DNA from 3 places in the Methylobacterium sp. B1 genome. Region 3 is predicted to be linked to each of the others. Evidence: predicted binding sites of a transcription regulator. Region 3 holds the regulator's gene; each other region holds the start of a gene.
The links. The regulator PhoB, encoded in region 3, activates phosphate uptake and scavenging genes when phosphate is short. The targets are predictions, from matches to a motif close to TGTCATNNANCTGTCAT.

Region 1: ppk2 (polyphosphate kinase 2) is a predicted target of PhoB. The motif match lies at 8,123-8,139, and genes of this name have one in related genera.
Region 2: I53_RS24700 (UDP-2,3-diacylglucosamine diphosphatase) is a predicted target of PhoB. The motif match lies at 5,262-5,278, and genes of this name have one in related genera.

Annotation. Positions count from the first base shown of each region.
Region 1 covers NZ_BACT01001066.1:1,250-10,719, forward strand. The annotation lists gene I53_RS29635 (HlyD family secretion protein) at 1-836, shown strand, start outside; gene I53_RS29640 (aldo/keto reductase) at 948-1,979, shown strand; gene I53_RS29645 (pirin family protein) at 2,177-3,115, shown strand; gene I53_RS29650 (hypothetical protein) at 3,284-3,808, shown strand; gene I53_RS29655 (hypothetical protein) at 3,840-4,355, shown strand; gene I53_RS29660 (MucR family transcriptional regulator) at 4,497-4,940, opposite strand; gene I53_RS29665 (helix-turn-helix domain-containing protein) at 5,062-6,018, shown strand; gene I53_RS29670 (hypothetical protein) at 6,026-6,253, opposite strand; gene I53_RS29675 (hypothetical protein) at 6,777-7,040, opposite strand; gene ppk2 (polyphosphate kinase 2) at 7,106-8,023, opposite strand; gene I53_RS29685 (hypothetical protein) at 8,178-8,453, shown strand; gene I53_RS29690 (hypothetical protein) at 8,513-9,373, shown strand.
Region 2 covers NZ_BACT01000860.1:4,338-15,414, forward strand. The annotation lists gene I53_RS24675 (malate--CoA ligase subunit beta) at 1-562, opposite strand, end outside; gene fchA (methenyltetrahydrofolate cyclohydrolase) at 800-1,444, opposite strand; gene I53_RS24685 (NADP-dependent methylenetetrahydromethanopterin/methylenetetrahydrofolate dehydrogenase) at 1,459-2,322, opposite strand; gene I53_RS24690 (D-2-hydroxyacid dehydrogenase) at 2,557-3,498, opposite strand; gene I53_RS24695 (aminotransferase class V-fold PLP-dependent enzyme) at 3,602-4,810, opposite strand; gene I53_RS24700 (UDP-2,3-diacylglucosamine diphosphatase) at 5,348-6,145, shown strand; gene I53_RS24705 (glycosyltransferase family 1 protein) at 6,156-7,202, shown strand; gene I53_RS24710 (ribonuclease HII) at 7,241-7,945, shown strand; gene I53_RS24715 (methyl-accepting chemotaxis protein) at 7,962-9,986, opposite strand; gene I53_RS24720 (PA0069 family radical SAM protein) at 10,374-11,077, opposite strand, start outside.
Region 3 covers NZ_BACT01000022.1:7,679-18,755, forward strand. The annotation lists gene I53_RS00665 (hypothetical protein) at 1-42, opposite strand, end outside; gene I53_RS00670 (aminopeptidase P family protein) at 170-2,008, shown strand; gene I53_RS00675 (protein-disulfide reductase DsbD domain-containing protein) at 2,128-4,299, shown strand; gene phoB (phosphate regulon transcriptional regulator PhoB) at 4,447-5,142, opposite strand; gene phoU (phosphate signaling complex protein PhoU) at 5,331-6,050, opposite strand; gene pstB (phosphate ABC transporter ATP-binding protein PstB) at 6,169-6,984, opposite strand; gene pstA (phosphate ABC transporter permease PstA) at 7,005-7,895, opposite strand; gene pstC (phosphate ABC transporter permease subunit PstC) at 7,908-8,885, opposite strand; gene pstS (phosphate ABC transporter substrate-binding protein PstS) at 8,970-10,010, opposite strand; gene I53_RS00710 (hypothetical protein) at 10,308-10,553, shown strand; gene I53_RS00715 (hypothetical protein) at 10,569-10,769, opposite strand; gene recN (DNA repair protein RecN) at 10,886-11,077, opposite strand, start outside.

The DNA of each region.
Region 1 (9,470 bases), on a different contig from region 3:
TCTACACCGTGCAGGTGGCTCCCGAGGTCTCCGGGACGGTGGTGGCGGTCCGCGTCCGGGACAACCAGTTCGTCCGCAAGGGCGACGTGCTGTTCACGATCGATCCCGGCACGTTCAGGAATGCCGTGACCCAGGCGGAGGGCGCCCTCGCCAGCGCCCGGGCACAGGCCGGCTACCTCGCGGGGATCGCGCAGCGCACCGCCGAACTCGACGATCTCGCCACCACCCCGCAGCAGAAGCAGACGACCAGCGGTCAGGCGCAGGCCGCCCAGGCCAACGTGGTCCAGGCGGAGGGCGCGCTGGCGCAGGCGCGGCTCAACCTGGAGCGCACGACCCTGCGGGCCACCGTGAACGGCTGGGTCACCAACCTGCTGCTGCAGGAGGGCGGGTTCGCCGCCACGGGGCAGCCGGCGCTGACGCTGGTCAACGGCGACAGCTTCTGGATCGAAGGCTACTTCGAGGAGACTCAGTTGCCGCGCATCGGCGAGGGTGACGCCGCGCGGGTGTCGCTGATGGCGTGGCCGGACCGTCCGATCCAAGGCCGGGTGACCGGCCTCGGCCGCGGCATCAGCGTCGCCGACGCCGCCCCGGGCGTTCAGGGGCTGCCGACGGTCAACCCGATCTTCACCTGGGTCCGGCTGGCGCAAAGGGTGCCGATTCGGATCGACCTCGACGACGTGCCGTGCCCGATCGTGCTGGCGGCAGGGATGACGGCAAATGTCGCGATCCTGCCCGAGAAGGCCGGATCCCCGGACGCCCTGCCGCCCGACCGGCGCACCGGCGCGGCCGCCGGCCAGCGCTGCGAGGGGGCGCCGGTCGTCGAGTCGCGGCGCTGACGCGCACGGCCCTCGTCGTGGCATGCCCGCCGCCGGGAAAGCCGGGGCGGCGACCGCGTTAGACCGGCAGGCGCGCCGACATGCGGCGCCCGCGATCGCGATGAGGATCCGATGGACTACAGGCAGTTCGGACGCTCCGGCCTTACCGTGCCGGTGCTCAGCTTCGGCACCGGCACCTTCGGCGGCACGAACGAATTCTTCCAGCGCTGGGGCCAGACGGACGTCGCGGAGGCGACCCGCATGGTCGATCTCTGCCTCGATTCCGGGGTCAACTTCTTCGACACGGCCGACATCTACTCGGGCGGCGCCTCCGAGGAGATCCTGGGTCAGGCCCTCAAGGGCAAGCGCGACCGGGCGCTGATCTCCACCAAGGCGACCTTCCGGTTCAACGACGACCTGAACCAGGTGGGCTCCTCGCGCTACCATCTGGTCCGCGCCTGCGAGGCCAGCCTGAAGCGGCTCGGCACCGACCATATCGACGTCTACTTCATGCACGGGTTCGATGCGCTCACCCCCGTGGACGAGACCCTGCGGGCGCTGGACGACCTCACCCGCGCGGGCAAGATCGGCTACATCGGCGCCTCGAATTTTTCCGGCTGGCAGCTCATGAAGGCGCTCGCGACCTCGGAGCGCCACGGCCTCGCCCGCTACGTCGCCTACCAGGGCTACTATTCGCTGATCGGCCGGCACTACGAGTGGGAGTTGATGCCCCTCGGGATCGACCAGGGTGTCGGCCTGATGGTCTGGAGCCCGCTCGGCTGGGGCCGCCTCACCGGCAAGATTCGCCGCGGACAGGCCAACCAGAGCGGCCGCATCGCCGCCGGTGGCGCCGAGGGTGGGCCGCCTGTCTCCGACGAATACCTGTTCGGCGTGGTCGACGCCCTCGACGCCGTGGCGGCCGAGACCGGCAAGACGGTGGCGCAGGTGGCGCTCAACTGGCTGCTGACCCGGCCGACCGTGTGCAACATCGTGGTCGGCGCCCGCACCGAGGAACAGCTGAAGCAGAATCTCGGCGCTCTCGGCTGGACCCTGACCGCCGAGCAGGTCGCCCGCCTCGACGCGGCGAGCCACGAGACGCCGATCTATCCGTACTGGCACCAGAAGGGCTTTGACGAGCGCAACCCGAAGCCGACGGTCTGGTAACCAGCGGCGCGCGGCCGGGACCCTGAGGGCGGAAATCGGAAACGATGCGTTTCGATCGTTTCTGTTTCAACTCGGGCGGTCCCGGTCCAGGATGCCTGCGGATGGCCGGCCGATCCCGAACGATGTCGGCTCCGCCATCCGGGGCGCCGCGCAGCAGCCGATGGCGCTCCTCCCTCCCCGCGCGAAGGAGCAAGGCGATGAGCTGGCACAGTGCCGAGGATCCGATCCCGGGCGACCATTTCAGCTGCGACGCGATCCGGACCCTGATCGTGCCCCGCTCGCGCGATCTCGGCTCCTTCGCGGTGCGGCGGGCGCTGCCCTCCACCGAGTGCCGGATGGTCGGCCCCTTCATCTTCTTCGATCAGATGGGCCCCTCCGAGTTCCTGCTCGGGCAGGGCATGGACGTGCGGCCGCATCCGCATATCGGCCTCTCCACCGTCACCTACCTGTTCGACGGCGAGATCATGCACCGCGACAGCCTCGGCACGGAGTTGCCGATCCGGCCGGGCGAGCTGAACTGGATGACCGCGGGCCGCGGCATCACCCATTCGGAGCGCACGGCCCCGACGCTGCGGCAGACCGGCTCCCGGCTGTTCGGCATCCAGAGCTGGGTCGCCCTCACCGACCGGGACGAGGAGAACGCCCCCGCCTTCGAGCATTACGACGCCGCCGCGCTGCCGGTCCTCACCGGCGAAGGCAAGACCGTCCGGCTGATCGCGGGCGAGGCCTTCGGCGCACGTTCGCCGGTGCGCACCTCGAGCCCGATGGTCTACGCCGACGTGGCGCTCGAGGCCGGGGCCGTCCTGCCCCTCGATCCGACCTACGACGAGCGGGCGATCTACACGGTGGCGGGCGCCATCGAGATCGCCGGCGACGGCTTCGGGCCCGGCCAGCTGCTGGTGTTCCGGCCCGGCGACCGCATCAGCGTGCGCGCCCTGGAGGGGGCCCGGTTCATGGTGCTGGGCGGCGAGCCGATGGATGGTCCACGCCACTTGTGGTGGAACTTCGTCTCCTCCCGCCCCGAGCGGATCGCGCAGGCCAAGGAGGATTGGCGCCAGGGCCGGTTCGACACGGTGCCGAACGACGCCGAATTCATCCCCCTGTCGGAGGATCCGCAGCCCGTCCGCTACCCCTGAGCCGACAGCCCGATCCGGCGGTCCGGCGTGCAGCGACAGGCGATCATGGCCGCTCGAACGCAACCCTAGCGCGAGTGTTAAGGAGTTGTTAACCATTTTCCATCGGTGTGGGACGGACACCGATGCCTCATCGGAGGCTTGCGCTGCACCCTGCCGGCAGGACGCGTGATGGAACAGACGAAGCACCCCAAGGCCGAGACGCTGACCCCGATCGAAGCCGCCGCGTGCGACATCCGCGAGCCGACGACCCGGATCCGGACCGGCAACTTGGTCCTTCTCGCCGCGGACGAGCGCGCCACCGCGCAGGGCCGGAACCCGAACCCGTCGCCGGTGGAGCGGTGGCCGGACCTGCTGGAGCGGGTGCAGGGCGCGGCCCGGTACATCCGGGACGTCGAAGACCGGGCGCAGGAGCAGGAGACGCACGTCCAGGATCTCCTGCGGCAGGTGCGGGCCGACATGGATGCGGCCCGCGCCCAGGTGCAGGCGGCCGAGCGGGAGACCCACGAGGTCCATGCGCAGGCGATCAAACTGATCCAGGCCGCCGAGGACCGGGCCGCGGCCGCCGAAGAGCGGGCTGCAGCGGCGGAACTCATGCTCCAACGCATCGCCGAGACGATCGACGCGGAGTTCGTGACGCAGGCGGGCCCACAGGACGCCCGGACCCGGGCCTCCGCCACCCGGGCGGCCTCGTGACCCGCGCGGGCCCGGCCGGATCGCGGCGGCGATGAACGCGGCCTTCTGGGCAGAGCTCGACGCACGCATCGCGCGCGCGGAGCCGGCCCCGTCGACCGCCGACGGCAATCCGGCGGTCGCCGGGCCGCTCCCGGTGGCGGCCTCCGGAGCGGGTCCCGAGACGCCGTCCGAGCCACCGTCCGAGCCACCGTCGCGGCCGGGTGCGGACTGGAGCCAGGTTCTGGACACGCTGTCGGCCGCGAGCATCGCGGCCCAGGAGCAGGATCAGCGCCTGCGCCAGCGATCCGCCACCTGCGAGACCCTGTCTGCGGAGCTGCAGGCGGCCCGGCAGGAAATCGAGGCGCTGCGGGCGCATCTGCAGGAGGTGCAGACCCAGGCGGCACTGCGCGTCCGCGAGGTCGAGGCGCTGGCCGACGGGCGGGTCCGGGACGCCGACGAGCGCGCCGAGGCCGCGATCGTGCGGGCGGAGTCGGCCGAGGACTGGCTCAAGCGTATCGAACAGGCCAGCCGGGATCTGCTGCCGGACGGCCGGCATGCGGCCGCCTGAAGCGCGGGACGCCGGGCCTTTCGGAAACGCCGGTCTCCCGGTGGGTCATCGGCCCCGGGAAGACGGCCCGTTGCCCGGTCAGGAGAACCTCCTCGTCGGAATCCGAGGTGGGTCGGCCTCAGCCCGTCGGGATCCGCCGGCTCAGGCGGCCCGGTCGCGGGGCACGCCCTGGGCGATCGCACGCGCCAGCGCGGCCCGGCGTTCGGCATATTCCCGCGCGACCATCGGATAGTCGCCCGGCAGGCCGAAGCGGGCGCGATAGCTCTGTGGGTCCAGCCCATGCGCCGTCAGATGGCGCTTGAGGGTCTTGTAGACGCGCCCGTCGATGAAGCTCATGATGCCGTCGGGCTGGACCGAGCCGCGGACCTGCGCCGCGCTCGGCTTGTCGAGCCGCACCTGCAGATCCGGGGCCGCCGTCACCGGCCCGCTCCCGGGATACGCCAGCGCGCTGATCGCGCTGTGGCACTGCGCGATCAGGGCCGGCAATTCGGTGACGGGGACCCGGTTATTCGACACGTAGGCAACGACGAGCCCAGCAACCAGCTCGATATTGGATTGGGGGCTCATCGGAGTCGATGGGGACACGGGGCGGCCTCCTGAATGGGATGAAAACCTTCATAGGTTGGTCCGTCCCATTGCGCTTGCCTGGAAGCGTGCTACCGTTTTCCTGAGCGCGCACGCGGGCGCCCGAATACAAGAAGTTGCAATGAGGACTTTGTTCTCGACGGCGGATTACGCGCCAGAAGACAGTTTCCGCTTCTGGCGTGAGACGATCTTCGATCGCATTGTGCCTGTCGAACTTACGCCCACCGCCGCTCACGGATTCGCCGGCTCCCTGGAGGCCGCCGAGGTCGGACCTCTGCTCATCACGCGGGTGACGCAGAGTGCCGTCACGACCGTCGCGACCCCGGACACGATCCGGCGGCACGGCAAATACGAGACGCTGAACGTCGCGATCACCCTGAAGGGCCGCGTGTTCAGCGCGCAGGACGATCGCACCGCGATCCAAAATCCCGGCGACATCGTCGTGATGGATCGGCGACCGGCCGTCATGGGTTCGGATGGCGACACGCAGACGCTGTTCATCGAGATGCCGCGCGCGTGCCTGGAACGGGCGCTCGGCTCGACGCGCCGCTTCACGGCCCTGACGATCGGGGCCGACCAAGTCGGCACGTCGATGGTCACGACCTTCTTCCAGGAGCTCGCCCGCACCGCCGGTCAGATGACCCCGGACATGGCGAACCGCATGGCCTCGATCGGCGTCGACCTGGTGGTCGCCAGCATCGCGGAGCGCCTCGCCCACGAGCCCCCGAGGAACATCCAGGGGATCCTCATCTTTCAGCGCGCCTTGGCCCATATCGAGGCCAATCTGGGCGACGTGAATCTCGACCCCGCCCAGCTCGCGGCGGCGGTCGGCGTGTCGCTGCGCCACCTGCAGACGCTGTTCCGCGAGCAGGACCGCAACATCGCAGACTGGATCTGGCGGCGGCGTCTGGAGAGCGCCGCACAGCGGCTCACGGATCCCGGCTTCAGCCACCTGTCCGTGGGCGAGCTGGCCTATAGCTGCGGCTTCAGTACCCAGAGCCACTTCAGCCGACGCTTCAAGGAGAGCTACGGACTCTCACCGAGCGATTACCGGAGGGCGCCCGGGATCGCGGGCTGACGGCCGGCTATTGGGGACGGGCCCCCGCGGAGTTCGCCCGGATCCATCCCGGCGCGAGGATGTCGCCGTCCTCCGTGATGATCCACGGGCTGGCATCCTCGGCGTCGATCGCCGCGACCGCGGCGGCCAGGGCGGCCCGCAGCGTCGGGAAGCTGCGCGAGTCGGCGACCCGGGCGGGCGCGTAGCCCGGCCAGAGAGTCAGTTCGGCGGGTCTGTCGAGGTCGGTCGGCATCATGGCGTAGGCGGGTCTGGAGGGGCACGCCGCCGATGCCGCGGACGTGCAGGGGAAGCGAGCGGAGCGCGGGAGGCCTCCGGGGCCGCCCGCGGAGCGGAACGCGACGCGCGTTCAGGCGGCTTTCGGCTTCGGCCGGGGAACACGCACCTCGACGGTTTGTCCGGTCAGCGGATTCAAGATCAGCATGGCAGCACGTCTCCGGTGGAACTGCCCGTAGAACGCCGGCCGATCGCATCCGGATCGGGGCGGTCGGTGCAAGTTTGCCGATTGGGTAAACCAATCGTTCACCGTGGCGGCGGGCCGTCCATCCGCCCCGTGATCGCCCCAGGATAGATCCGGGTCGCCGCGCCGATGGAAGGCCGCGCGCATACCGCTTTAGGAGGAGGTCCGACCCGGGCGCAGATCGGGCGCAGATCGCGCGCAAGCGGGCCGACCGGGCGCCGCCGCGACGCGACCGCGCCGGCGGTGCGACGGGCCCCGACATCCCGAGCGCGGCAGTCACGGGCCGAACGGCCCGGTTCGATCAGACCCGTTCGGGCTCCGCCAGCAGGATGGCGGCGCGGATCGCCGCCCGGCGCAGTCCGGTATCGGCCCAGGGCTGATCGATCAGCGTCCGGGCGAAGGGATGCGAGGCCACCGCCGCCGCAGGGTCGATGCGGAAGCCGTCCCCGAACGCCACAGAGCCGGGCGTGGGATCGGCCAGATACGCGTCCACGACGGCCGAGACGTCGTCATCGACGATGTCGAGGGTCGTGAACAGGTCGAGGGTCATCGGGCGCTTCGCCATGGCGGCGCTATAGCGGCGTCTGCACGACAGGATCACGGCTCCCGCCCCGGGCCGCGGCGCCCCGTTCAGTACGCGTCCGGCACGTACATCTCGGCGGGGACCGGACCGCGCACGTAATCCGCATGCCGCAGGCGGGCCGGCAGGTGGACCGGCGGGTGCTCCACGCTGCCGTACGGGATCTGGCCGAGCAGATGGCTGATGCAGTTCAGGCGGGCCCGGCGCTTGTCCACCGCCTCGACCACCCGCCAGGGCGCCTCGGGGATGTGGGTGCGCGCCAGCATGTCCTCCTTCGCCCGCGTGTAATCCTCCCAGCGCCGACGCGACTCGACGTCCATCGGCGACAGCTTCCACTGCTTGAGCGGATCGCGGATCCGCATCTGGAAGCGGAATTCCTGTTCCGCGTCGGTGATCGAGAACCAGTATTTGAGGAGGACGATGCCGGAGCGCACCAGCATCCGCTCGAACTCGGGCACCGAGCGGAAGAACTCCTCGACCTCCGCCTCGGTGCAGAAGCCCATCACCCGCTCGACCCCGGCGCGGTTGTACCAGGACCGGTCGAACAGCACGATCTCCCCGCCGGCCGGCAGGTGAGAGACGTAGCGCTGGAAGTACCATTGCGTCCGCTCGCGCTCGCTCGGGGCCGGCAGGGCGGCCACGCGGCAGACGCGGGGGTTGAGGCGCTGGGTGATCCGCTTGATCACGCCGCCCTTCCCGGCCGAATCGCGGCCCTCGAAGAGGACGACGACACGCAGCTTCCGATCCTGCACCCAGTCCTGGAGGCGGACCAGTTCGTGCTGCAGGCGCAGCAGTTCGCGGAAATAGACCTTGCGGTCCAGGCGCTCGGGCTGTGCGCCGTCGGCGGCGAGCCGATCGAGGCGCTCCTCCTCGAGCCCGAGTTCCACCTCCTCATCGTAGCTGTCGGCAAGGTCGCGCCGGATCGCCTCCAGGGCGGCATCCAGGGCAGCACTGTCGTCGAGCCTCATCGCGGGTCCCCCTGCGTGTCGGACGGCCGAGCTAGAGCAGCCTTCCGTGACAGGCCTGAGAAGCGATCGGCCCGCGGGCGGACGATCCGGTATCGCACCCGTGATCGTTCCGTCATACGCTTCGGCCACGGAGCACCGCGACCGGAGACGCGTCATGGCTGGAGAAGCGACGAAGCCCCCGCCGGGGCGGGCGCCGGACGATCTGGATCCGGCGCGGGCCGAAGGCGAGAAGGTCGGCGCCCGGATCGACGCGGCGTTCGAGAAGCTCGCCAGGAAGATGCGCGCCCGCGCCGACAAGGCTCATGGCAAGCTCGATGCGGCGACGCCGGCCGAGAAGCGCGCGGTCCTGCTCCGCCGCTACGAACTCTACGCGGATGCGGCGGCCTATCTCGAAGAACGGCTGGTGCAACGCGGGGAGCGGTCCACGTGATCTGCACCGACCCGGCCGGGCGCGTCGCCGCCGGCCGCAGCTGACGGCGAGGCCCGACCATGTTCGACGCAACCAAGATGCTCGCCGATGCCCTCGGCGAGCACCTCGCCGTCACCTACCAGCGGACCTTCGGCAGTCGGGAGCCGCGCTATGCCGAGATCATCGAGGCCTCGGCGCGCCTGACGATCGAGCGGATCGTCGGGAGCGATGCCCTCTACCATGACGGCGATCATACGGCCCTCGTCACCCTGGTCGCCCAGGACATCCTGCGCGGCCGCTTCCTGCACGAGGGTGTCACGCCGGAGGACTGGCTGCACATGATCCTGGCCGCCCTCTACCACGACATCGGTTACGTGCGCGGCGTCTGCGCGGGCGACCGGGCCCAGGCCTTCGTCATCGACGCGCGGGGCGGGACCGTGTGCCTGCCCCGCGGGGCCTCCGATGCGGCGCTGGCGCCGTATCACGTCGAGCGCTCGAAACTCGCTGTCCAGGAGCGCTTCGGCACGCACGATCTCGTCGATGCGGGCCGGGTCATCCGGGCGATCGAGCTGACCCGCTTCCCGGTGCCGGAAGACGACGCGCATCGCGAGACCGGGACCGAGGCGGGCCTGTTGCGGGCGGCCGACCTGATCGGGCAGCTCGGCGACCCGCTTTATCCGCGCAAGTTGAATGCGCTGTTTCACGAATTCGCCGAGATCGGCGTCAACGCGGAACTCGGCTACGACAGCCCGGCCGACCTTGCCGAGCGCTATCCGTCCTTCTTCTGGGGCAAGATCGAGCCCGTGATCGGGGATGCGATCCGCTTCCTCGACCTCACGGTCGAGGGCCGGGGCTGGGTCGCCAACCTCTACGCCCATGTCTTCGCCATCGAACACGACCGCCGCCGCATGGGCCCGCATCCCGGATCGGGGCCCGTCTGAGGCCGGCGGGGCGTCCGGCGGGAAGACGCGGTGGGCCGGCCGGGCGAGGCCGCTGTCGCACTCGACGCGGCCGCCGGGGCGCGGCGTCCGGCCTATC
Region 2 (11,077 bases), on a different contig from region 3:
ACGCCCGATAGGCGTTCATGATCGTCTTCACCGCGGCCGAGACCTGCTTGATGTTGAGACCGAGCTGGAAGGCGATCTCCCGGGCCTGGAACTGCTGCAGGCCCACCGCCGGCTCGACCACCACCTGGATCAGGGCGTCGGGCTCGTTCGCGGCGATCTCCTCGATGTCCATGCCACCGCGCTGGCTGGCGATGACGCGCACGCGCTCGGCCTTCCGGTCCAGCACGTAGCCGAGGTAGAGCTCACGCTCGAACGGGTCGGCGGTCTCGACGTAGACCCGCTGGACCGGCTTACCCTCGGGGCCGGTCTGGTGGGTGACGAGGCGCTTGCCGAGGAGATCCTTGGCGGCGTCGCGGACCTCGTTATAGGTCCGGCAGAGCTTGATGCCGCCGGCCTTTCCGCGGGCACCCGCGTGGATCTGCGCCTTCACGGCCCAGAAGGATCCGCCCAATTCCGTAGCCGCGTAGACCGCCTGATCCGGGCTGAACGCGATCGCGCCCTTCGGGACGGCCACGCCGAAGCTCGCAAGCAGCTCCTTGGCCTGATACTCGTGGACGTCCATTCGGCGCCTCCTCCGCGGTTCGTTGCCGCCGTTGATGCCCTTCACTTTAGTTGAGTCGAAGGAATAAGCCCGTCAAATTTTTTGATCTCGGGCTTGACGACGACTTTTTCGCGGTCGCAGCACGGATCGTATTCGATGCTGCGCTGCGGCATACTCAAAAACAACGAGGCCGGGGCATGATGCACCCGGCCTCGACTGTCGATGGTTTGCCGGCGCCAGGATCAAGCGCCGCGGGCGTCAGTTCACTTTGGTCTTCACCACCTCGTAGACCTTCTCGGTCAAGGCTCCGGCCCCGGCCAGAAGGTCTTCGAGTTCCTTCAGCCGCTCGTCGGCGAAGTCCCGGTCCTCGAGACCCTTCGCGTTCACGTAGACGTTGAGCGCTGCGCTGCGCAGTCCGGCATAGGCGGAGAGCACGGCCACGCCGGCATCTGACACGACGTTGAGGTTGCCCTTGTCGGCGGTGATCGCCGCGAGGTCGATCACCGCGCGGCACGCCCGGCAGCAGGCGAGCGGCACGTCGCAGGCCGTCTTGAGGGCCGCCTGGATTTTCTCCGCGCGGGCCGCCTTCTCGTCGTCGGTGGCCTTGGGCAGGCCGTAGGCCCCCATCACGGCGTCGAAGGCCTGGACGTCCTCCCCGATCATGCCGGTGAGCACAACCCGCAGTCCCTCGGACTTGGCCAGGACTTCCTTCAGCTCGGCCTCGACCTCGACATACTTCTTCTTGCCGATGGTGAGGTTGCAGACCATCGACACCAGAGCCGCGCCCATGGCGCCGGAGATCGCCGCCGCGCCGCCACCGCCGGGGGTCGGGGCGGCGCTGGCGAGTTCCGTCAGGAAGGTCTGGATGGACGCGTTTTCCGGCGCCTGCTGCGTGTCCGACATGGGCGTCCCTCCCGTCAGGCCATCGACTTGGCGAGCGAATAAATCTCCTCGGCGTCGAGCACCTTGTCGGTGCTCTCGAAGAGCTGGCCCACGCAGGCCCGGTGCAGCTTGAGCTTCAACCCGCCGATGCCCAGCGCGCCGAAGGCCTGCTTGCCGTTGCGCTCCTTGCCCTTGTCCATCACGTCGATGCCGCCGATGCCCGTCGGGGGCTGGGCGTTGTAGTCGGCGACGAACTCGATGGACGATTCCTGCGCCCAGGCGGATTCGGGCAGCAGCTCGACGCCGATGGCGCCGGCCGTGAACACGAGGTTCGTGCCCTTCACGAGGGCCACGCGGGACGCCTCGTCGGGGGTGGCGGCGGCCTTCACGTTGACCTTGAAGCGCTTGTTGATCTGGTCCGCGGCAGCCTGGGTCTTGTCGAGGGCGCGGCCCGCGATGGTGACCTCGGCGCCCTCGCCGGCGAGCAGCGCGGCCGAGCGCATGCCGACCGGGCCGGTGCCGGCCAGCACGACGGCCTTCTTGCCCTGGAGCGAGCCTGCGGCCTTCGCCACCAGCGCGACGCCCGCGGCGGCCGTGGTGTTGGAGCCGTTGGAATCGAGCATGACCGAGACGCGGAACGGGCCGAAGAACCGCTTCTTGACCGCGGTGAACAGCTCCTCGCCGGCCGCCATGCTGCCGCCGCCGACGAAGATCGCCGTCGACTTCTTCTCGGAACCGCCACGGGTGTAGATCGTGCCGTCGACCAGAGCGCCGACATTGTCGGGGGTTACGCCGCCGTAGCCGGCGATGTGGTCGGCGCCGCCGTCGTAGCCGACGACCGTGTCGAACACGTTCGGCACGGCATCGGTGTCGAACAGGAACAGCAGCTTCTTCGTCACGATTCAGACCTTTCTGTCGCGCCCTGCGGCGCTATCGTCTTGTTTTCAAAGGGCGGTCGCAGCGCGCGACCCATCCGCGTCATCGTGCGCCCGAGCTTTCAGATGGCATAGCGGGCGAGGCGCGGGCCCCCTCTCCCGTGCGGGAGAGGGACAGGGTGAGGGGCGTGCCTCATCCGGAGAGTTCTCCTCCCTCACCCCAACCCTCTCCCGCACGGGAGAGGGGGCCTGTCGTGCCTACTCGACCACGTTCTGCGGCTTGCCCGCCACGAACGCCTCGACGTTGTCGACGAGCTGGTCGGCCAGGATCTGCATCGCCTCCTTGCTCGCCCAGGCGACGTGCGGCGTGACGATCAGGTTCGGCAGGTCGGCCTCGCACAGGATGTTGCCGTCCTTGGGCGGCTCCTGCGCCACCACGTCGAACCCGGCGCCCGCGATGGTGCCGTCCTTGAGCGCTTCGAGCAGGGCCGCCTCGTCCACGAGCCCGCCGCGGGCCGTGTTGATGAGGATGGCGCTCTTCTTCATCTTCTTGAACTCGGCCGCGCCGATCATGCCCTTGGTCTCGGGGGTCAGCGGCACGTGCAGCGTGATCACGTCGGACTGTGTCAGGATCGTCTCGAAATCGACCAGCCCGTCCTGCGGGAACACGTCGTAGGCGATGACCGTCATGCCGAGCGCCTCGGCGCGCTTGGCGATCGACTTGCCGAGCGCCCCGTAGCCGACGATGCCCAGCGTCGAGCCGGCGATGTCGTAGATCGGGTAGTCGAAGTAGCAGAACTGCTTGGACTTCGCCCAGTCGCCCCGCTTCACCGAGTTCGCGTAGGGCACGATCGCCCGGCGCAGGGCGAACATCAGCCCGACCACATGCTCCGGCACGGTGTTGAAGGCGTAGTTGCGGATGTTGACGACGGTGATGCCCTGCGCCTTGGCCGCGGCCTTGTCGACCACGTCGGTGCCGGTGGCGGCGACGGCGATCAGCTTCAGGTCGGGGAGCTGCTTCAGCGTCTCGGCCCGCATCGGGACCTTGTTGATCAGCGCGATCTCCGCCCCCTGGAGGCGGGAGACGATCTCTTCCGGCGTCCAGGTCGAGTCGTGCTCGACGTATTCGTGCGGGAAGTTGAACGGTCGGACCCTGGCATCGAGGGATTCACGATCCAGGAACACGATCTTCTTGGTCATAGGACCCCTCTCGTACGACGGGCAGTTTCCTCGATAGTCTTGTTCTTACTTGCGCGTCGGGGCGAGCCCGGCAACCCGGCCCCGCCCCGATCGCGTGCGCCGATTACGCCTTATGCAGCGGATTCTCGCGCAGATAGCTGGAGGCGGCGGCGACGCCCGAGCCCGGCGTGACCTTGATGCCGCAATCGATCATGGCCATCTCGGCGCCCGCGATGGCGCCCAGCAGCGAGAGCTCGTTCAGGTCGCCCAGGTGGCCGATGCGGAACACCTTGCCGGCGACTTTCGAGAGGCCGGCCCCGAGCGACAGGTTGTAGCGCTCGTAGGCGTGGATGATCACCTTGGCGGCGTCGGCGCCCTCCGGCACCACGATCGCCGTGACCGTGTCGGAGTTCCACTTCGGCTCCTTGGCGCAGGGCTTGAGGCCCCAGGCCGCCACGGCCTGACGGGTCGCCTCGGCGAGCACGTGATGGCGGTGGTAGACGTTCTCCAGCCCCTCCTCCTTCACGATCGCCAGGGCCTCGCGCAGGCCGTAGAGCAGCGGCAGGACGGGGGTGTAGGGGAAGTAGCCGGTGGCGTTGGCGGCCAACTGGTCCTTCCAGGCGAAGTAGGCATGGCCGAGCCGGTCGTTGCGGCCGGTGCCGCCCTCGGCGATCTTGAGCGCCTTCGGGCTGATGCAGATCAGGCCGAGGCCGGCCGGCAGCATGAAGCCCTTCTGCGAGCCCGCGATGGCGCAGTCGACCTTCCAGTCGTCCATGTAGAACGGCAGCGAGCCGATCGACGAGATGCCGTCCACGAACAGCAGGGCCGGGTGGCCGGCGGCGTCGATCGCCTTGCGCACCGCGCCGATGTCGCTGGTGACGCCCGTGGCGGTCTCGTTGTGGACGACCATGACGGCCTTGATCTTATGGTCCTTGTCGGCGCGCAGGGCCTCCTCGATCTTCTGCGGATCGGCGCCGGTGCCCCACTCCTCCTCCTGGACGACCACGTCGAGGCCGAGGCGCTGGGCCATGTCGACCCAGAGGTGGCTGAACTGGCCGTAGCGCGAGGTCAGCACCGTGTCGCCGCGGCAGAGGGTGTTGGACAGGGCCGATTCCCAGATGCCGGTGCCCGAGGACGGGAACAGGATGACCGTCCCGGCGGTCGAGCCGAACACCATCTTGGAGTCCTGGAGCAGCGGCCTCACCAGCTCGGGGAAGCTCGGCGAGCGGTGATCCTCCGACGGCACATGCATGGCGCGCAGGACGCGCTCCGGGATGTTCGTGGGGCCGGGAATGAAGAGGTGGTTGCGACCGGGGCGCCGGGTTGCGGCCATGATGTTTCCTCCGAAAAATCCATTGTGCGCGGGCGTGAACCCGCGCCGGGTTGTCCAAGCGTCCTCAGGGAGTCGGTCCGGCGCCGTCGAAAGCGGCTCGCGCCGCGCCCCCTCGAACGCCATCCTCTGCCGTGATCGGGGGGCCTCCGCGGAGCGGCAGGCGGCCTCACGCCGCTCGCGTCGCGGCACGCCCCCGCGCGCCGGTCGCCTCCGAAATGCCGTCCCGTCCAACGGCCTCAGGGCCGTCCTCGCCGCCTTCCTGTCAAGGTCCGGCCGAACTCGTGCCGAGCCGCCGGTTCCTGGTATTATGAGCGGGCGAAGCTCGAAAGGAAAACCGGAAAAACTTCCAGAACTTGGCAAAAAAATTTTTTGTGCGGCGCAACGAAGCCGAGGTCCGGTTGAGATGCTTTGCGGCGCCGCAACGCGGACGGGTGGCCCCGCCGGGACTCCGCGTCATCAAACTGAGATGGGATCGCGCTCTGGATCCCGGCACCGTTCAGCCGCCGGGAGAGGGTTGCCGTGGCCGAGGTTGAGGAGATGCCGGTCCGCGTGCGGACGCTGTTCCTGTCCGACCTGCATCTCGGAACGCGCGGCTGCCAAGCCGGCCTGCTCCTGTCGTTCCTGAAGGATTACGACGCCGACACGATCTATCTCGTCGGCGACATCGTGGACGGGTGGCAGTTGCGCTCGGGCTGGTACTGGCCGCAGGAGCACAACGACGTGGTGCAGAAGCTCCTGCGCAAGGTCCGCAAGGGCGCGCGGATCGTCTACCTGCCCGGGAACCACGACGAGTTCCTGCGCGACTATGTGGGCACGAGCTTCGGCGGCATCGAGCTGGCCGAAACCGCGATCCACGAGGCGGCGGACGGCAAGCGCTACCTCGTGATCCACGGCGACCAGTTCGACATGGTCGTGCGGCACTCGCGCTGGCTCGCCCATCTCGGCGACGGCGCCTACACCCTGGCCCTGTCCCTCAACACCCTGATCAACAAGGTGCGGCGGCGCCTCGGCCTGTCCTACTGGTCGCTCTCCGCCTGGGCGAAGCTGCGCGTGAAGAACGCCGTGAGCTTCATCGGCCGCTTCGAGACGATCCTGGCCGAGGAGGCGCGCCGCCAGGGTGCCGACGGGGTGATCTGCGGCCACATCCACCATGCTGCGGACCGGCCGATCGGCGACCTGCGCTACCTCAACACCGGCGACTGGGTGGAATCCTGCACCGGTCTCGTGGAGCATTACGACGGCCGGATCGAGGTTCTGCACTATCCGAGCCTCCTGCGGGCGCAGGCGGCCGAGGCCGTGCCGCAACCCCTGGCGGGCCGGCGCGCGGTGGCTTGAGGGCACCGCCGTGAAGCTTCTGATCGCCAGCGACGCGTGGCATCCCCAGGTGAACGGCGTCGTCCGCTCCCTGGAGCAGATGGTCCGCCGCGCCCCGGAACACGGCTTCGCGACGGCCCTGCTCTCCGTGGCGGATTTCCGGTCGCTGCCGCTCCCGGGCTATCCCGAGATCCGCCTCGCCTATGCCAGCCGGGAGCGGGTGGCGGCGCGCTGGACGGCGGAACGGCCGACCCACGTGCATATCGCCACGGAGGGGCCCGTGGGGTTGGCCGTGCGGCGCCATTGCCTGGCGCACAACCTGCCGTTCACGACGAGCTACCACACCCGCTTCCCGGAATATCTCGCGGCCCGCGCGCCGGTGCCGGAAGCGTGGTCCTACGCCTATCTGCGCCGGTTCCACGGCGCGGCGCGGGGAACGATGGTCAGCACCGCCTCGCTCCAGGGTGAACTGGCGGCGCGGGGATTCGGCCGGCTGATGCGCTGGACCCGGGGCGTAGACACGGAACGGTTCCGGCCCGCCGGACCGGGGACGCCCGTGCCGGCGGAACTCGCGGACCTGCCCGGGCCGCTGTTCCTCTATGTCGGGCGGCTGGCGGTGGAGAAGAACGTCGCCGCCTTCCTCGCCCTCGACCTGCCCGGCACCAAGGTCGTGGTGGGCGACGGGCCGGACCGCGCGCGGCTGCAGGGTCTCGCGCCGGGGGCGCGCTTCCTCGGCACCCGCACCGGCGCGGATCTCGCGGCGGTCTACGCCGCCTGCGACGTCTTCGTGTTCCCGAGCCTCACCGACACGTTCGGCATCGTGCTCCTCGAGGCCCTGGCCAGCGGCCTTCCGGTGGCGGCCTTCCCGGTGCCGGGCCCCAACGACGTGGTCGGCGGCCGTCGCGTCGGGGTTCTCGATCAGGATCTCCGGGCTGCCGCGCTGGCGGCCCTGCGGCTGTCGCGGGCCGAGTGCCGGGCCGAGGCCCTGCGCTGCGGCTGGGACGTGAGCGCGCGGCAGTTCTTCGGCAATATCATCGAGGCGCATGGCGGCGCGCGCGGCACCCGGGACGCCGCCTGACCCGTGACGGCGCCCGCGCGGGATGGCAGGACGGCGTCATGCCGCCCGCCAAGCCGTCCGCCCCGCCCATCGCCAAATCGCCTGCCAAGTCGACTGTTAAGTCGGTCGGCAAGTCGGTCGCCGCCACGTCGCCGACCAAGCCGATGGCGGGCCGGGCGCCCTTCGATCCGAATCGGGCCGCAGCCTACCCGGCGGTGATCGGCTGCGACGAGGTCGGTCGCGGCGCACTCTGTGGGCCGGTCGTGGTCGCCGCGGTCTGGTTCGATCCGGCGGCGATCCCCGCCGACCTGCTGGGCGCCCTCGACGACAGCAAGCGCGTCCCGGAGCCGGCCCGGGAACGTCTGGCCCCCATGATCCACACCCATGCCCGGGTCGCGGTGGCGGCGGGCTCCCGGGCGCTGGTCGACCAGATCAACATCCGCGGCGCAACCCTCGACGCGATGGCGCGGGCGGTCGCCCGGCTCGGCCTCGCCGCGCCCGTGCTCGTCGACGGGCGCGACGCCCTGCCGGGCCTTCCGGGTCGCGCCGTGGTCGGCGGCGACCGGCTGGTGCCGCAGATCGCCGCCGCATCGATCGTCGCCAAGGTGTTCCGCGACCGGCTGATGCGGCGCCTGGCTCAGCGCCATCCCGGCTACGGCTGGGAGCGCAACGTCGGCTACGGCACGGCCGTCCACCGCGCCGGCCTGACGCAACTCGGCCGCAGCCCGCATCACCGGCTCAGCTTCACCCGGGCCTTCGACTGATCCCGGCCCCCAGGGGTCACGCAGCCCGGACGCCGGCCAGGAAGCGACCGACCTCGACGGCGAGCTGCTCCGACTGACGCGTGAGCGCGGTCGCGGCCGTCAGGACGTGGTCGGCCGCGCGCCCCGTCTGGTCGGCCGCCTGCGCAACCCCGGCGATGGTGCCGGTCACCTCCTGCGTCCCCTTAGAGACCTGCGTGATGTTGCGGACAATCTCCTGCGTGGCCACCCCCTGCTGCTCCACCGCCGCCGCGATCGCGGCGGCCACCGCACTGATCTCCCCGATCCGGCCCGTGATCGTCCCGATCGCCTCCACCGCCTGACCGGTGACGGTCTGGATCTCGCAGATCTGCCGCCCGATCTCCTCGGTGGCGCGGCCTGTCTGGGCTGCGAGGTCCTTCACCTCGGTGGCGACCACCGCGAAGCCCCGCCCCGCCTCGCCGGCCCGCGCCGCCTCGATGGTGGCGTTGAGCGCCAGCAGATTCGTCTGCGCGGCGATGCCGGCGATCAGCTCGACCACCGCGTCGACCCGGGCGGCCGCCGTGTTCAGCGCGGCCACCAGCACGGCGGTCCGGTCGGCCTCGCCGACGGCGGCCCGTGCCAGTTCGGACGAGCCCTGGACCTGGCGCGCAATCTCTTGGACGGAGGTGCCGAGTTCCTCCACGGCGGCGGCCACGGTTCTGACGCCGGTGGACGCCTCCTCGGCGGCGGCGGCCACGGTATCGGACTGGCTGGCAGTCTGTTGGGCGGTCGTGGTCATCTGCCAGGCCGTGGTCTGCAATTCGGCCGCGGCGGCGGAGACCTGACCGACGATGCCGGCCACCGCCGACTCGAAACCCTGCGCCATCGTGAGCGTCATGCTCCGACGCTGCGCCTCCGCGGCCAGCGCCGCCTCAGCCGCCTCGGCCTCCAAGGCGCGGGTGCGGACGAGGTTGTCCCGGAAGACCTGCACGGCCGCCGCCATCGCGCCGATCTCGTCCCGCCGCTCTCGGGCCGGGATCGGCACGTCGGCGTCTCCTCCCGCGAGCGCCTGCATGGCCTGGGTCATGGCCCGCAACGGCCGGAGCACCCAACGGAACACGATGACGATACCGCCGACCGCCAGCAGGACCGCTGCGGTCAGGAACAGCACGGCCCCGAAAAGCGCGCGCTGCGACTCGGCGGCGAGGAGCTGGGCCCGGTCGATCATCGCGTCGAGACCCGCGTGGGCCAGATCGAGAAGCGCCCTCCCGTCGGCGATGTCGCGCGCGCGCAACGCATCGGCCTCGATGCCGGGCGCCCTGCCCCGGCTGAGCGCGTCCGTGATCGCGACGCGCCGCCGCGCCGACTCGCCCTCGAAGTTGCTGGCCTGCGCCTTCTGGAAGGCGGCACGCAGGGCGACCGGGACGTCTTCCGGAAACAGGTCGACGACTTTACCCCAGTCCGCCATCAGGCGTCCCCGTTCCTCGGCCGCCGCGATGATCTCTTCCTGCGACCAAAACGCCTTGGCGGCCACCGAGGTTTTCATACGGCGCCGGGAATTGCCGAGTGCGACCCGCGTCGCCCAGCTGGCACGCTTGATGTCGAGGGCCTGCGCGACCGCCGTGTCCCGGCGCGGGATGGCCGCTTCCACCGCGGCGTTGGTTGCCGCGAAGCCGTTGAGGAGGCTCGTGACGGCTGTGTCGAAGGTCTGTCTGAACGCCGCATCGCGGCGTTCCCTCGGGAGCGCGACGACCGCGTCGATCTGTGGCCTCAGCGCCGCCAAGGTCGCCTGCGCGCTCCGAAGCGGCTCCAGCGTCGCCTGGACCGACGGCACGGCGAGGTCGCGCACAAGGGTCCAGAATTCCGTCTCCGCGTCCATCAGGGCCTGCCGCTCGGACAGCTGATCCGCCCTGTCGGCCACCGAGATCGGACCCTCGACGGCCAGGACCTTCTGAACGATGCCCCGCGCCATGCGGGTCGCGATCACCGACCGGAGCAGCGTGCGGCTGACCCGCGTGAGCGTGACGACGCGCTGCCCCTCTCGCGCGTGCTCCACAGCGCTGAGGAGCGTGTCTGTACGCACGGCAAGCAGCATTACTCCCATACTCAGCAATACTAATCCGATAATTGATCCTATTGAAAATCTGAAATATCGAGACAAAGCGCAAGTCCTTCTCAATGAAAACATAGAAAACGACTTCATAGATGACAAAAGATCTTTGCTGTCAACCTCGAATTCAAGACTCAATCGAAATATGTATTTTGGCAATTAAGATTAAACCTAGAGTCAACAAGCCGAGTATTCGCGCAATCGAAGTCCGGATTGACGCGACGAGTGCGGTACGTCGCCATTTCGAGCGGAATTGGAGATGGATGATCGATAAGCTGCTGCACCGACGGCGGATTCATCTGGCCCGGCAGGCGCTCCGCTCATACGATCCTGGCCAGCCGGGCTCGACGCCGCGCCGTCTCAGAACAGCGACAACTGTGCCCCCGGTCTGCGGAAGAACTCCCGGTTCAGCGCCATCCGCCCGAAGGCGAAGCCGAGTCGCGTGCCGGCGAGCCGGACCCGCTGGCCGATCATCGCCGCGTAGGCCCCCTCCCCGCGGAAGCGGTGGCCGAAGCGCGGGTCGTTCTCGCGCCCGCCCCGGGCTTCCCGCAGGAGTGCGAAGGCCCGCGCCCTGCGCTCCGGATAGTGCTCGGCGAACCAGTCGGCCACGAGGTCGGCGACTTCGCCGGGGAGGCGCAGCAGCGCGTGGCCGATGCGACTCGCCCCGTGCGCACGCGCCTCGGCCAGGATCGATTCGATCTCGTGATCGGTCAGGCCGGGAATGATCGGCGAGACGTTGACCATGACGGGCACCCCGGCCGCGCTCAGCGCGCGCATCGCCGCGAGCCGCTTGTCCGGCCGCGGCGCCCGCGGGTCGAGGCGGCGGGCGAGGTCCGGATCCAGCGTCGGCAACGAGATCGCCGCGAGCACGAGATTGTCCGCCGCCATCGCCGCCAGGATATCGAGGTCGCGCAGCACGAGGTCCGACTTGGTGGTGATGCTGACGGGATGTCGGGCGTCCCGCAGCACCTCCAGCACCGCGCGGGTGATCCGGTGCGCGCGCTCGACGGGCTGGTAGGGATCCGTGGCGGTGCCGAGGGCGATCGTCTCGGGCCGGTAGCCCG
Region 3 (11,077 bases):
ATCGGGTCTGTCGCTGATCCGGTAGTAGACGCGGCGTGGCATGTCTGAGGAATAGGCCAAATCCGGCGGCGTGATAAGATTGTTAGCGATCTTTTAGGCACCGCACCCGGGCGCCTCCTCTGAGGACGGGGTGTTGCGGCGTGGGAGCGGCGGGCGCTAGGCTCGCCTCATGACTGAGCCCCGTCCGCCCCAGCCGCGTCAGCGCTTCCAGAGTTTCGACGACCCGAGCCACCGGAAGGGCGCCGAGCGGATCGAGGCCTTGCGGGCCGCTCTCCGCGAGCACGGGATCGACGGTTTCGTCGTGCCCCGGGCGGACGAGCACCAGTCCGAATACGTTCCGGCCGACGCCGAACGGCTGGCTTGGCTCACCGGCTTCACCGGCTCTGCGGGGACGGCCGTGATCCTGATGGAATCCGCGGCGCTGGTCGTCGACGGCCGCTACACCCTGCAGGCGCCCGAACAGGTCGATACCGGCATCCTCACGGTGGTGCCGCTGGCCGAGTCGACGCCGGAAGCCTGGATCGGCGTCAACCTCAAGAGGGATCAGGTTCTGGGCTACGATCCCTGGCTGCATACACCCGACGGTCTCGCACGCCTGGAGCGGGCCGCCACCCGGGCCGGCGGCACCGTGCGGGCCGTGCCGAACCTCGTCGACGCCGTCTGGGCGGGCCGCCCGAGGCCCCCCGCCGGGCCGGTGGTGCTCCATCCGGATGCCCTGTGCGGCGAGGCCTGCACCGACAAAATCGCCCGGATCCGGGCGGCCCTCGCCGAGGGCGGCTGCGATGCGCTGATTATCTCGGATCCGCACAATCTCGCCTGGTGCTTCAACCTGCGCGGCTCCGATGTCGGTCACACGCCCCTGGCCCTCGGCTACGCCATCCTGCCGCGCGAGGGGTTGGCGCGGCTGTTCCTGGTCTCGCCCGAGGTCGATCCGGCACTGCGCGCGGTGCTGGCCCCGATCGCCGAGATCCTGCCCCGGGCGGAACTGGACGACGGGCTGGGATCCCTCGCCGGCGTGCGTGTCCGCCTCGACGCGGCGACCGGCGCCGTCGCCCTGAAGGAAAAGATCGAGGCTGCCGGCGGCACTGCCGATGTCGGCAAGGATCCGATCACCGGCATGAAGGCGGTCAAGAACGCCGCCGAGATCGCCGGTGCGCGTGCCGCCCATGTCCGCGACGGGGCGAGTGTCGTGCGGTTTCTTGCCTGGCTCGACGGTGCGGCCGTGGCCGGAGGCCTCACCGAGATCGCCGCCGTCGAGGCCCTTGAGGATTTCCGCGCGGCGGGCGGCGATCTGCGCGAGGTCTCGTTCCCGACGATCTCGGGATCCGGGCCGAACGGCGCGATCGTCCATTACCGGGTGAGCCGCGCCACCGACCGGACGGTCCGGACCGGCGAGTTGTTCCTGATCGATTCCGGTGCGCAGTATCCGGACGGCACCACCGACATCACCCGCACGGTCGCGGTGGGCACGCCGAGCGCCGAGATGCGCGACCGTTACACCCGGGTGCTGAAGGGCCACGTCGCGATTGCCCGGGCGGTGTTTCCTGTCGGCACGACCGGCGCCCAGATCGACGCCTTCGCCCGGGCGCCGCTCTGGCAGGCGGGGCTCGACTTCGATCACGGCACCGGCCACGGCGTTGGCGCCTTCCTGTCGGTGCACGAGGGACCGCAGCGGATCGCCAAGACCGGCACGGTGGCGCTGGAGCCCGGCATGATCCTGTCGAACGAGCCGGGCTATTACGCCCGCGGCGCCTACGGAATCCGGATCGAGAACCTCGTGCTGGTCGAGCCCCGCACGATCGCGGGCGGCGAGCGCCCGATGTTGGGCTTCGAGACCCTGACGCTCGCCCCCTATGATCGGCGGCTGATCCAGCCGGACCTGCTCGAACCGGAAGAGCGCGCCTGGATCGATGCCTATCACGCCCGGGTGCGCGAGACCCTGGCGCCCCGGGTCGATGCCGGGACGCGCGACTGGCTGGAGCGTGCGACCGTGCCGCTCGCGGACTGAGCGATCGGCGTGGGATCCCGGGCACGGCCCGTGGTAAGACCCACCGCCATCGAAACGACCGCGCTGGCCCGGATATACCGTGCGTGAAACCGCGCCGGCCCTGCGCGCGAAGGGACAGCATGATCCGCCGCCTCGCCATTCTGATCCTGGCCTTCGCCGCGAGCCTCTCGGCCGCCGCAGCCCAAGGGGTCCCGCAGGGCTTCCGCACGCCGGCCGACCTCGTGCGGGCGAGCCTCGTGGCCGAGCCCGCCGCGGTCGCCGGCGCACAGCCGTTCACGCTGGCGGTGCGGATGCAGATCAAGCCCGGCTGGCACGTCTACTGGCGCAACCCGGGCGATTCCGGACTGCCTCCGGAGGTGACCTGGACCCTGCCGGCCGGCTTCAACGCCAGCGCGATCCGGTGGCCGGCGCCGGAGCGCATCCCGATCGCGACCCTCATGAATTACGGCTACGAGGGTGAAGTCACGCTCCTCGTGCCCGTGACGCCGCCGCCGAGCCTCGACCCGGCCAATCCCGTTCAGATTCAGGCGAAGCTGACCTATCTCGTCTGCGAGACCGAGTGCGTCCCCGGTTCGGCCGATCTCGCCCTCACCCTGCCGGTGGGCAAGGCCGAGCCGGACCCGGCCAACGCCGCGCTGTTCGCGCGCGCCCGGGCTGCCCTGCCCGCGCCGGCGCTCTGGCCCCTGCGCCTGTCGAGCCAGGGCGACACGCTGCAGCTCGATTTCGCCGCGACCGGCCTGAAACCCGAATCCATCCGGAACGCCGCCTATTTCCCCTATGCCGAGACGGCGATCGACAACGCCGCCGCGCAGGTGATGACCGTCGACGAGACCGGTCTGCATCTGACCATCGCGCGCAGCAGCCCGACCGATCCTTTGCCCGCCGCCCTGCCCGGCGTCCTGACGATCGACGAGGTCGGTACGGACGGCACCCGCCGCCTCGCCTTCGCGTATGGTGACGAGCCGGTGCTTCCTGCCGTCGCGGCCGCGTCGAGCGCGCCGAATCCGGCCGGAGCCCCGCCCGCCGCCGCCGAGTTCGACGCGCTGACCCTCGCGACCGCCGCGGCCTTCGCCTTTTTGGGCGGCCTGATCCTAAACCTGATGCCCTGCGTCTTCCCGGTGCTGTCCATCAAGGTGCTGAGCCTCGTGCGGCATGCCGGCGAGGGCCCGGCGCGGCTGCGGCTGCACGGCCTCGCCTACACGGCCGGCGTGCTGGCGAGCTTCCTCGGCCTCGCATCCCTGCTGATCGCCCTGAAGGGCGGTGGGGCCGCGATCGGCTGGGGCTTCCAGCTGCAATCGCCCGCCATGGTCGCAGCCCTCGCCTATCTGCTGTTCGCTATGGGCCTGAGCCTGTCCGGAGTGGTCCATGTCGGCGGCCGGCTCGCCGGCCTCGGAGACGGCCTGACCCGGCGTGCCGGCCTGAGCGGCTCGTTCTTCACGGGTGTGCTGGCGACCCTGGTGGCGACCCCCTGCACGGCGCCGTTCATGGGCTCGGCGGTGGGCTTCGCGCTGACGCAGAGTGCCGGTGTCGCGCTCGCCGTCTTCGCGAGCCTCGGCCTCGGCCTCGCCCTGCCCTTCCTGGTGCTGACCCTCTGGCCGCCGGCCCTGCGGGCGCTGCCGCGGCCGGGCGCCTGGATGGAGACCCTCAAACAGGTCCTGGCCTTCCCGGTCTACGCCACCGTGGCCTGGCTGATCTGGGTTCTGGCGCAGCAGGTCGATCCGCGTGGGCTGCTGGCGGCGCTGATCGGCCTCGTCCTGGTGGGCTTCGCCGCCTGGGCCTGGGAACACGGCCGCGCCGCCGCGCCCGGGGCGGGCCGGGTCGCGCGGTTCGCTGCGGCCCTCGCGCTAATCGCCGTGTCGGCCCTCGCCGTGACCCTTCCGCGGGACCGCACCGCGCCGTCGGCGCAGGCCGCCGCCGACGGGGTCGAGCCCTTCACTCAAGCGCGTCTCGACGCCCTGGTGGACGCGCACCGCCCCGTCTTCGTGGACATGACCGCCGCGTGGTGCATCACCTGCGCGGTGAACGAGGCGACCTCGCTCAACACCAAGGCCGTGCGGGCCGCGATGGCCGAGCGCGGCGTGACCTACATGAAGGGCGACTGGACCAACCAGAATCCCGAGATCACCCGTCTGCTGGAGAAGCACGGGCGCAGCGGCGTGCCGCTCTACCTCCTCTATACCGGAACCGGAGCGCCTCAGGTGCTTCCGCAGATCCTCACCGAGGGGACGGTTCTGGCGGCGCTCGACGCCGTGCCGGTCGCGTCCGGCCGGAGCGCGGCGCTGACCCGCTGAATCTGCGCGAGGCCCGGGGGGCCGCCGGGCCTCGCAGCATCCGCCGGCCTCGAACGTCCCTGGCTCCCTTCGCTGCACGCGGGCGGGCGGCGCGGCCGACCGGCCTCCGGCCCGGAACCCTTTGTCCCGGAACGCTTCGCGCCCCTCTCAAGCGTCGAGCGAGAACGTCTCGTCGAAGGCGTAGCCCGAGCCGCGGACCGTACGGATCGGGTCGGCTTGGCGCGGGCCGTTCAGTGCCTTGCGCAGCCGCCCGACATGGACGTCGACCGTGCGCTCGTCGATGTAGACGTCGTGTCCCCAGACCCCGTCGAGGAGCTGCTCGCGGGAGAAGACACGGCCCGGCGCCAGCATCAGGAATTCCAGCAGACGGAACTCTGTGGGGCCGAGATGCAGCTCCTCGCCGCCGCGGCGGACGCGATGGCCGGTGCGGTCGAGTTCGAGGTCGCCCGCCGCCAGCCGGTCCGAGACATGGGCGGGCTTGGCCCGGCGGAGCAGCGCGCGGATCCGGGCAAGCAGTTCCGGGACGGAGAACGGCTTGACGATGTAGTCGTCGGCGCCCGTCCCGAGACCGCGGATCCGGTCGCCCTCCTCGCCCCGGGCAGTGAGCATGATCACGGGCAGCCGCTCGGTCTCCCGGCGCGCCCGGATCCGCCGGCACAGCTCGATGCCCGACAGGCCGGGCAGCATCCAGTCGAGCAGGACGAGATCGGGGATCCGCTCCGCCAGGAGCAGCTCCGCGTCGTCGCCCCGAGCCGCGGAATCCACCAGAAAGCCCTCGGCTTCCAGATTGTAGCGCAGCAGCGTGGTCAGCGCCTCCTCGTCCTCGACGATCAGGACTTGCATGCTCACGTTCGAAGATCCGTTCACGAAGCGGCGCCATACGGCCTGCAGGCGCGCCGACTCTCCTTGGAGTTGGCGGGCAGGCAGAGGGTGCAGGAGGCGCCGCTCAGCCTCAACCCGCACGCTCCGATTCTCCGGCGGCGCCCCACAGGAGCGCGCGCAGGCCGACGCCTGGACCGGGGGCGGCCCGCTTACGGAGCCGGCACCCCGTCCACGGTCGCATAGTTCGACGCATCGTTCTTCGGCCGGTCGCCCGCCAGGGCCTCGCCCGTGGCGAGATAATGGATCGTCTCGGCGATGTTGGTTGTGTGGTCGCCGATCCGCTCGACGTTCTTGGCGCAGAACAGAAGATGCGTGCAGAACGAGATGTTGCGCGGATCCTCCATCATGTAGGTCAGGAGCTCGCGGAACAGCGAATTGTACAGGGCGTCGATCTCGCCGTCCCGCTCCCAGACATCGTGGGCTGCCTGGACGTCGCGGCTCGCATAGGCGTCGAGAACGTCCTTGAGCTGGCCCTCCGCGAGGTCGCTCATGTGGCGCACGCCGAGAACGATCTTCTGGGCCGGCGCCTGATCGGAGATCGCCACCACCCGCTTGGCGACGTTCTTGGCGAGGTCGCCGATCCGCTCGAGGTCGCCGGAGACGCGGATCGCCGAGATCGTCTCACGCAGATCGATCGCCAGGGGCTGACGCCGGGCGATCAACAGCACGGCGCGCTCCTCGATGTCCCGCTGCAGGGCGTCGAGGCGCTTGTCGGCGACGATCACCGCCTGGGCGAGCGTGTCGTCCCGGCGCACGAGGGCGTCCGTCGCCTCCGCGGTCATCTTCTCGGCCACGCCGCCCATCTCCGAGATCGAGCGACGCAGGTTCTCCAGGTCGGTGTCGTAGGAGGTGACGATATGGCCGGGCATGGCGAATCCTTCGATGGGTCCCGGGGGCGGCGCTCCGGGGAGGCCCTCGGGGACCCGCCGGCCCTCCGCGGATGCGGCGACCGGACGGCCTTCCCCGAGACCGGAGCGTCCAGGCAGACTAGCCGAACCGGCCGGTGATGTAGTCCTGGGTGCGGCGTTCCGTCGGGTTCATGAACATCCGGTTGGTCGGACCGAACTCGATCAGCTGGCCCAGATACATGAAGGCGGTGAACTGCGAGATGCGCGCCGCCTGCTGCATGTTGTGGGTGACGATCACGATGGTGAACTCGTCGCGCAACTGCTCGATCAGCTCCTCGATGCGGCCGGTGGAGATCGGGTCGAGGGCCGAGGTCGGCTCGTCGAACAGGATCACCTCCGGGCGCTGCGCCACCGTGCGGGCGATGCACAGGCGCTGCTGCTGGCCGCCCGACAGGCCCGTGCCCTGCTGCTTGAGCTTGTCCTTCACCTCGTCCCAGAGGGCGGCCTTGCGCAGGGAGGCCTCGATCCGGCCGTCGAGTTCGGATTTCGGCAGCTTCTCGTAGAGGCGCAGGCCGAAGGCGACGTTGTCATAGATCGACATCGGGAACGGCGTCGGCTTCTGGAACACCATGCCGATGCGCGAGCGCAGCTCGTTCAGGTCGATGGAGGGGCTGAGGATGTTCTCGCCGTCCAGGAGGATCTCGCCCTCGGCCCGCTGCTCCGGATAGAGGCTGTAGATCCGGTTGAAGCAGCGCAGCAGGGTGGACTTGCCGCAGCCCGAGGGCCCGATCAGCGCCGTGACCTGCCGGTCGTGAAAGTTGAGGTTGACGTCCTTCAACCCGTGGAAGCTGCCGTAGTAGAAGTTCAGGCGCTTCACGGCGATCCGCACGGGACCGCCCTCGTCGGCGCGGTTGCGGTTCAGCTCGACCGTGGGGATCGCGGAGGCGGCGTTCATCGTCGTGTCCTCGAAGGGTCTCAGCGCGAGGTCTGCGGCTTGATCACAAGGCGGGCAATGATCGACAGCACCAGGATGGTGGCGGTGATCAGAAGCGCGCCGGCCCAGGCGAGGCCCTGCCAGTTCGGATAGGGCGAGAGGGCGAACTGGTAGATCATCACCGGCAGGTTCGCGACGCCACCCATCAGGTTGGCCGAGAACCAGGAATTGTTGTTGAGGGCGGTGAACAGCAATGGCGCCGTCTCGCCGGCGATGCGCGCCAGGGCCAGGATGATCCCGGTGACGATGCCAGCCGAGGCCGCCCGCCACGTGACGTTGATGATCACCGTCGAGGGCGGCGCCCCGAGCGCCGCGCCGGCCTCCCGCAGGGTTCCGGGGACGAGCCGCAGCATGTCCTCGGTGGTGCGGACGATCACCGGAACGGCGATGATCGCGAGCGCGACGCCGCCGGCCCAGCCCGAATAGGTGCCCATCGGCCGCACCATCAGGGTGTAGACGAACAGGCCGATCAGGATCGACGGCGCCGAGAGCAGGATGTCGTTGAGGAAGCGGATCAGGGCCGCGAGCTTCGAGCCGCGCCCGTACTCGGCCAGGAAGGTCCCGGCCATGACGCCGACCGGCGTCGCGATCACGATGCCGATCCCGGTCAGGACGAGGCTGCCCAGAATGGCGTTGGCGATGCCGCCGCCCTCGGATCCGGGGCCCGGCGTCGGGTTGGTGAACAGGGTCGGCGTGAAGCCGCGCACGCCCTGGACGATCAGCATCACCAGGATCGAGCCCAGGACCAGGGCACCCACCAGCGTCGCCCCGGTGCAGGCAACCCGCAGCGTGCGGTCGGCGATGCGCCGGCCCTGACGGACCCGGCCGGAGCGGCGCCGGGGCGCCGCGGTCATCGTGGGGGAGGCGTCCATCGCGCGTGCTCCTCAGGCGGCCTGGACGCGGCGCGTCAGCAGCCGGGCGATGATGAGAACCACGAAGGTGATCACGAACAGGATGCAGCCCAGAGCCATCAGGGCGTTGAGCTGGAGGCCGTCGGCTTCGTTGAACTCGTTGGCGATGCGCGACGCGATGGTCGAGCTCGGATCGAAGATCGAGGCCGAGAGGCGGTTGGCGTTGCCGACCACGAAGGTCACCGCCATCGTCTCGCCCAGCGCCCGGCCGAGGCCGAGCATGATCGCCCCGATGATCGAGACCGAGGCCTGCGGCACCAGCACGTGGCGCACCACCTCCCAGGTGGTGCAGCCGATGCCGTAGGCGCTCTCGCGCAGCACGGTCGGGATCTGGTCGAGCATGTCGCGGGCGATCGAGGCGATGAACGGCACGATCATGATCGCCAGGATGATCCCGGCGGTGAAGACGCCGACGCCCGAGGGCACCCGGGCGTAGAACAGCGTGCCGACGATCGGCATGCCCTCGACGAGGTTCGAGACCGGGATCTGGATGTAGCGCGCGAAGAGCGGCGCGAACACGAACAGGCCCCACATGCCGTAGATGATGCTGGGCACGGCGGCGAGCAGCTCGATCGTCATGGCGACCGGCTTGCGGGCCCAGCCCGGGCAGAGCTGGGTGAGGTAGACCGCGATCCCGAGGGAGACGGGGACGCCGATCAGGAGCGCCAGGAAGGCGGAGGCGACGGTCCCGATCACCGCCACCAGGGCGCCGTACTGCTCGGTCCCGACGTTCCAGGCGCTGGAGGTCAGGAACCCGAAGCCGAATTCGCGGAAGGCGGGCCAACCGCCGTAGAGGATCGAGCCCAGGATGCCGGCGAGGACGAGCAGCACCAGCAGCGCTGCGGCATACGAGGAGGTCCGGAACAGGGTGTCGAGGCTCCGGCTCGGCGCCTTCCGCGCCGTCGCGGAACGGGTTCGGCCGAGGGCGATCGATTCTGTCAAAGCGGGCATCCGCTGTTCTCTGCGAAGAGGGCGTGGTAGCGCGGGGCGTTCCGAGAAGCGAGGGAGGAGGTTCCCACCTCCTCCCGGCCACGCTCACATGTTGAAGACGGGCTTACCGTCCTTGCCCTTCACGTCCTTCCACTCCTGGTGGATCAGCTCGACGACGTTGTCCGGCAGCGGGACATAGTCGAGGTCGACGGCAAGCTTGTCGCCGTTCTTGTAGGCCCAGTTGAAGAACTTGAGCACATCGGCTGACTTGGCCGGATCGACGGCATCCTTGTGGACCAGGATGAAGGTCGCTGCCGTGATCGGCCACGCCGCCTCGCCCGGCTGGTTGGTCAGGGAGATGCCGAAGCCCGGGGTCGCCTTCCAGTCGGCGCTCGCCGCCGCGGCCTGGAACGCCTTGTCGTCGGGCTGCGGATACTTGCCGGCCTTGTTCTGCAGCAGGGCGTAGGAAAGCTTGTTCTGCTTGGCGTAGGCCGACTCGACGTAGCCGATCGCGTTCGGGACCTGCTTCACCGTGGCGGTCACGCCCTCGTTGCCCTTGCCACCCTGCCCCACCGGCCAGGAGATCGTCGTGGCGGCGCCGTATTCCTTCTTCCAGGGCTCGGAGACCTGGGACAGGTAGGTGGTGAAGATGTTGGTCGTGCCCGACGCGTCGGAGCGGTAGACCGGGGTGATGTTGGAGTCGGGGAGCTTCAGCCCGTCATTGAGTTTCGCGATCCGCGGATCGCTCCACTTGGCGATCTTGCCGGCATAGATGTCGGCCAGCACGTCGCCGGTGAGCTTGAGCTTGCCCGGCTCGATCCCGGGGATGTTCACCACCGGCACGACGCCGCCCATCACGGTCGGGAACTGGACGAGACCGTCCTTGGCGAGCTGCTCGGGCTTGAGGGGCGCGTCGGTGGCGCCGAAATCGACCGTCTTCGCCTGGATCTGCTTGATGCCGCCCCCGGAGCCGATCGACTGGTAGTTGAGGCCCGAGCCGGTCTCCTTGCGATAGGCCTCGGCCCACTTGGAGTAGACCGGGAAGGGGAACGTAGCCCCGGCGCCGGTGATATCGGCGGCGAGCGCCGCGGACGCCAGCTGAACCGTCGCGAGGCCGACGGCGAGCGCGTAAGCGAAGGGTCTCAAGGGATTCTCCGTTGCCGTCGGGCAAGAGCCTGCGCTGCCCTGCCGGCAAGCCCATGCCCGCGGCAGAGCTCTGCGGCCGATCTTCCGAAGAGACCCAGCGCCGGCCGCCCGATGGAGGGGCGCATACGACAGGCAGATGACACCGGGATGACATCGCGCCGCGGGCCCGACGGCACGGTTCGTGGTTCTCGCGCGTTCATAACCCGCATGGGCAGCGGCAATGCCGGGGCAATGCCAGCTGCAGCGGTAGTGGCAGCGGCAGCGGCAGCGGCAGTTACAGCGGGAGGACGTCGGATCGTGGGCGGCGAGGAGGTCGATACGGGGGCGGATGCCGACCCGGTCTGGTCGGCCCTGCATGCGGAGCGGGAAGCCGTGGAGCGTGCCCTCACGCTGGCGCAGGCGCGCCAGAAATTCTCCACCGATCCGGAGCTGGCGGCCGCAGCGCGGCGCGAGGAGGCCGAGCTGCTGGTCAACCTCGACCGGGTGCTGACGTTGATTCGTGCCGCCGAGTATCGTCGACGGCCGGGGGCGCGCCGCTGGTAGCGGCGCGGGGCCGGATCAGATCGCCCGGCGCAGCTCCCGCTCCTTCTGGCGCAGTCGCAGAAGCAGCTCGACGTGCGTGTCGGTGATCGGCTGCGTGTCGACGCTGCCTTCGTAGACCGTGCGAAGGTTGAGGCCGAGCTGGCGCGTGTCGAGCGCCCGCTTCAGCGACTGTCCCGCAGGCAGATGCCCATCGGACTCGACGATAGCCGGCTTCATGGCTCCCTCCCGCCCATCGACCGCCCATGCCTTCCGCGGTACCGGGATGACGGCACTTTCAAGTCGAATAGTTAACGCATCGTTAAGCTCAACCAACGGTTAAGGCTGTCGCCGGGCTACGCCTCGGCGCCCTGAAGCAGGCGCGCGGCTGCCGCCCGGGCTTCGTCGGTGACGGTGGCGCCCGCCAGCATCCGGGCGATCTCCTCCCGGCGCTCGGCGACCGGCAGGCTCGACACGCGGGTGGCGACGCGGCCGGCCCCCTTCACGGGCGCCTTGGCGATCAGGAAATGCGTCTCGGCGCGCGCGGC